2 regions of the Neobacillus sp. MER 74 genome follow, and region 2 is predicted to be linked to the other one. Evidence: riboswitches for the same ligand, from Rfam matches in the RefSeq annotation. Region 2 holds a riboswitch; the other holds the start of a gene.
The links. Region 2 has a riboswitch for glycine ahead of glyA (serine hydroxymethyltransferase). Riboswitches for the same ligand answer to the same signal wherever they lie in the genome.

Region 1: linked by a shared signal. The riboswitch ahead of gcvT (glycine cleavage system aminomethyltransferase GcvT) and the one ahead of glyA (serine hydroxymethyltransferase) in region 2 are both predicted to bind glycine.

The regions. Positions count from the first base shown of each region.
Region 1 is NZ_JAMAUV010000002.1:294,422-296,828, reverse strand. Features, by position in the region: gene M3610_RS05840 (DEAD/DEAH box helicase) at 1-594, opposite strand, end outside; glycine riboswitch at 769-856, shown strand; gene gcvT (glycine cleavage system aminomethyltransferase GcvT) at 1,029-2,135, shown strand; gene gcvPA (aminomethyl-transferring glycine dehydrogenase subunit GcvPA) at 2,154-2,407, shown strand, end outside.
Region 2 is NZ_JAMAUV010000001.1:139,269-141,675, forward strand. Features, by position in the region: gene M3610_RS00645 (serine dehydratase beta chain) at 1-409, opposite strand, end outside; gene glyA (serine hydroxymethyltransferase) at 424-1,674, opposite strand; glycine riboswitch at 1,779-1,874, opposite strand; gene M3610_RS00655 (amino acid permease) at 2,082-2,407, opposite strand, start outside.

The DNA of each region.
Region 1 (2,407 bases), on a different contig from region 2:
AAATTTCTTTTTCAGATTTTGAACAAATTCGTAGTTTTTTGTTTTGTTATTTTTTAGTTTATGTGCTTCATCAATGATGATGAGATCATAGTCTTGTTGGTAGATAATGTCGCGATGTGGATTACGTTTTGCTGTATCAATCGAGGATACGACGACATCGCACTGTTCCCACACATAGCTTTTTCTTTGTGATATAGCAGGAATGAAAAATTTGCTATTTAGCTCGGTCGACCACTGTGTAACTAAAGAAGCAGGGACAAGGATTAATACCTTTTTCACCAATCCGCGTATCATATATTCTTTTAGAATTAATCCAGCTTCAATTGTTTTTCCGAGCCCAACTTCATCAGCAAGGATAGCTTTTCCGTTCATATTTTCAATTACTTGTTTCGCTGTTTCGAGCTGGTGTGGAAGCGGGGTTAAATTAGATAAATGACTTGGTGCCAATAAACCGTTGAAATCAGGAACAACGAGATGTTTTTCTACTCCAATTGCTAGTTTAAAAAGCTCCCAATTCCCCCATGGACCATCGTTATCGATTCTATGTAAAAAATCATCCTTCCAGGAGGAATCAAATTCAATTTCGATCGACATGGTGTCAACTCCTTTTTTCAATTTCCAGCTTTATTCTTTCAAATAAAATTATTGCCCAATGTATTATTTTAATGGTAGGATGATTATAGTCTTGAATGTTTTAAATATTTTAATAAAGTAATTTATTTTATAAGTATAATTAGTATGACCAATTTGGATAATATTATAATGCGAATGATAACAAGGGGAGAGACTACCTTTGTAGCGCCGAAGGAGCAAGCAGAAATGTGAATCTCTCAGGCAAAAGAACTCTTGTTTGACGCAGCTCTGGAGAGTGCTGATTAGACATTTACAGCCACCAAAGGGGAAAGCCTTTAAAGGTAAACTTTCAGGTGCAAGGACAGAGACCTTCCTAATTTTACATGGGAGGTTTCTGTCCTTTTTTATGGTTATCCTAAGAATAGTATGTGCCAAAGATTGAAGGGGGATTAAGAATGTCTGAATTAAAACGAACTCCGCTTTTTGATGTGTATAAGGAATGGGGAGGAAAAACCATTGATTTCGGTGGTTGGGAGCTGCCAGTTCAATTTTCCAGCATTAAAGAAGAGCATGAAGCTGTTCGCACACGTGCAGGATTATTTGATGTTTCCCATATGGGTGAAGTGGAAGTAAAAGGCAAGAATAGCTTGGATTTTTTACAAAAAATGATGACAAATGACATTTCAAAAATTAAAAATGGCGGTGCCCAGTACACGGCCATGTGTTATGAAAATGGCGGTACTGTCGATGACCTGCTTGTATATAAAATTGAGGACAATCATTACCTGTTAGTTGTTAATGCATCAAATATTGAAAAAGATTATAAGTGGCTTGAAGACCATGTAACTGGAGATGTTACTTTAGAAAACTTATCAGAAAAAACAGCGCAGCTTGCCCTTCAAGGACCACTTGCAGAAAAAGTACTGCAAAAGCTCGCTGGGAATACGGATTTGAGTGGGATTGGTTTTTTCAAATTCCAGCAAGAAGTAATCCTTAATGGGAAAAAATCCTTAGTATCAAGAACAGGATATACCGGTGAAGACGGTTTTGAAGTATATTGTGATGCAGAGGATGCAGTTGATCTTTGGAAAGATATTTTAGCAGCAGGTAAGGAAGACGGAGTAATTCCTGTTGGATTAGGTGCCCGCGATACACTGCGTTTTGAAGCAGTATTAGCACTTTATGGCCAAGAACTTTCTGCAGAAATTTCACCACTAGAAGCAGGGATTGGCTTTGCCGTGAAATTATCCAAGGAAGTTGATTTTATTGGGAAAGAAGCATTAATCCAACAAAAGGAAAAGGGCTTACCAAGAAAATTGGTAGGAATTGAAATGATTGATCGTGGGATTCCACGTCATGGATACCCAGTATATAGTGGGGATCAGTTAATTGGTGAGGTTACAACAGGCACTCAATCACGAACTTTAAAGAAAAATATTGGTCTTGCTCTAATTAATTCGGAATTTACAGGCCTTGAATCCGTTGTTGAAGTGGAGATTCGCGGTAAACGCTTAAAGGCTACTGTCGTTCCAACACCTTTTTATAAAAGAGAAAAGAAATAACAGAAGGGAGTTAGTTTTATGAAACATCGCTATTTACCTATGACTGAACAAGATAAGAATGCTATGCTCGAGGCAATTGGTGTTTCCTCTATTGATGAACTGTTTAGCGATATCCCTGAAAAAGTAAGATTTAAGGGTGAATACAATATCAAAGCAGCTAAGTCTGAAACAGCCTTAATGAAAGAACTGTTTAATATGGCTAGCAGGAACGCTGACCTAAAAAGAAATGTTTCTTTTATTGGTGCAGGTGTATATGACCATTACATGCCTGT
Region 2 (2,407 bases):
TCATAAAGATTTTGGATAAACCACCGCCAAGGGATACCCCTCCAACTTTTACAGCCCGATTATTGCATTTGGCTGTCACAATCGTTGTATTGGGATGGTTATAAAAAGTACATTTGTCTTCAAACTCGAAATGGTACTGCATACCTTCCTCTTTTGCCCACTCCAACGAATTTTTTATTCGTGAATCGTCGGTATTCATACCAAGCAATCCGCCGATAAGCGCTTTATCTGTTCCATGTCCTTGGTACGTTTCAGCAAAGGAATCGTAAAATACAATTTTTGTCTCTTCTGGACAACGACCTAATAGTTCAAATATAAATTTTCCGATTGACACAACACCTGCTGTATGTGAACTCGAGGGCCCAACCATAATCGGGCCGATTATATCAAAGCAACTTTGAAATTCCATGGAATGTCTCCTTCTTAAACAGTAATTAACTGTTGAAATAGTGGATAGTTACCACAAATATTTTTAGTCGTTTCTTTTGCTTGTTTAAGAACTTCAAGATTACCTTTATTCTTCAGAACAGCAGCGATTACTTTACCGATCTTCTCCATATCATCCTGCTTCATTCCGCGAGTTGTTAAAGCAGCAGTTCCCATACGGATTCCACTTGTGACAAATGGGCTTGCAGGGTCAAAAGGAATCGTGTTTTTGTTAACAGTAATTCCTGCTTCTTCTAACAATTTCTCTGCTTCTTTTCCTGTTAAGTTCCACGGGCGAACATCTAAAAGAACAATGTGATTGTCTGTACCTCCAGAGACAAGGGTTGCTCCTTCTTTCTTTAACGTATCCGCTAGTGCTGCTGCATTATCAATGATTTGTTTCGCATAATCTTTAAAGCTTGGTTGTAAAGCCTCATTGAAAGCAACTGCTTTAGCTGCAATGATGTGCATAAGGGGGCCGCCTTGAATTCCTGGGAACACAGATTTATTAATCGCTTTAATAATCTCTTCATTGTTTGATAAAACGATACCGCCTCGAGGTCCTCTCAACGTTTTATGAGTGGTGCTTGTCACAACATCTGCGTATGGAACTGGCGATGGATGAAGACCAGCAGCAACGAGTCCTGCAATATGCGCCATGTCCACCATGAATTTTGCACCCACTTGATCTGCAATTTGTCTAAAGCGTGCAAAATCAATTGTTCTTGGGTAAGCACTTGCCCCTGCAATAATCAATTTTGGCTGTTCTTTTTTCGCAACTTCTTCCAGTTCATCATAATCAATCAAATGAGTGTCTTCTTTGACGCCATAGGACACAACCTCAAACCATTTTCCTGAAACACTAACAGGACTTCCATGCGTTAAATGTCCACCTTGTGAAAGGTTCATTCCCATGATTTTATCGCCAGGCTGAAGAAGTGCGAAAAAAACAGCAAAGTTAGCTTGTGCACCTGAGTGAGGTTGAACGTTTGCATATTTAGCACCAAACAGCTTTGTTAAACGATCAATAGCTGCTTGTTCTGCCACATCGACAAATTCACATCCGCCATAGTAACGCTTTCCTGGATAGCCTTCTGCATATTTATTGGTCATCACACTTCCCATTGCTTCTAGGACATCTTGGCTAACGAAGTTTTCCGATGCAATCAACTCCAATGTTTGATGCTGACGATCCTGCTCCTTTTTAATCGCTTCAAAAATGGTTTGATCATTCTGTTGTAAACTCATGTTAACTCCTCCTTGAAATATTGTTCAGGCTCCCCTTTATGCTTCAAACATCTGCTTTTTTGCACGCAAAAAAGGACAGAAGAAGGGGAAGCAAAAAGCTTCATATTCCCTTCTCTGTCCTTTTTACCTGAGAGTTTAGTTCTGTTACGAACATTCCCCTTTGGTGGCATAAATTTAATGCGCTCTCCAGAGTTGCGTCCCGCTGTGGTTCCATCTACCTGAGAGATTAATTCCAAGGGTTTTTTTGGAACTTGCTCCTTCGGTGGCGTGTAAAAATTGCACTCTCCCACAACCGTCATCCGCTCTATTTTTTTATTATTTTCAGAATAATTGTTACTGGAAACCAAGTCAAGCTTTTTTTGAAAACGGTATCAAAAATGGATCATAAGACATTTTTGAGTTAGGTATTAATTTTCTGCTATCTTTTCCTGATTGACTTGATCTGCATAGTTTGCCTTCATATTCCGCATCTTATAGATGGCAATTAGTAAAATAAACCAAACTGGAGTTACAAACAAGGCAACGCGAGTATCTTCTGCAAGTGCAAGCACAACCAGAACAAATGCTAGAAAAGCTAGGATCAAGTAATTAGAAAATGGATAAAGCGGCAATTTAAATTTGTTTATTTTTGCTAGATCTGGTCTTGTTTTTCGGTATTTCAAATGGCTGATAATTGTAATACCCCAAATAAAGATGAAACATACGGTAGAAATACTTGTTATTAGGGTAAATA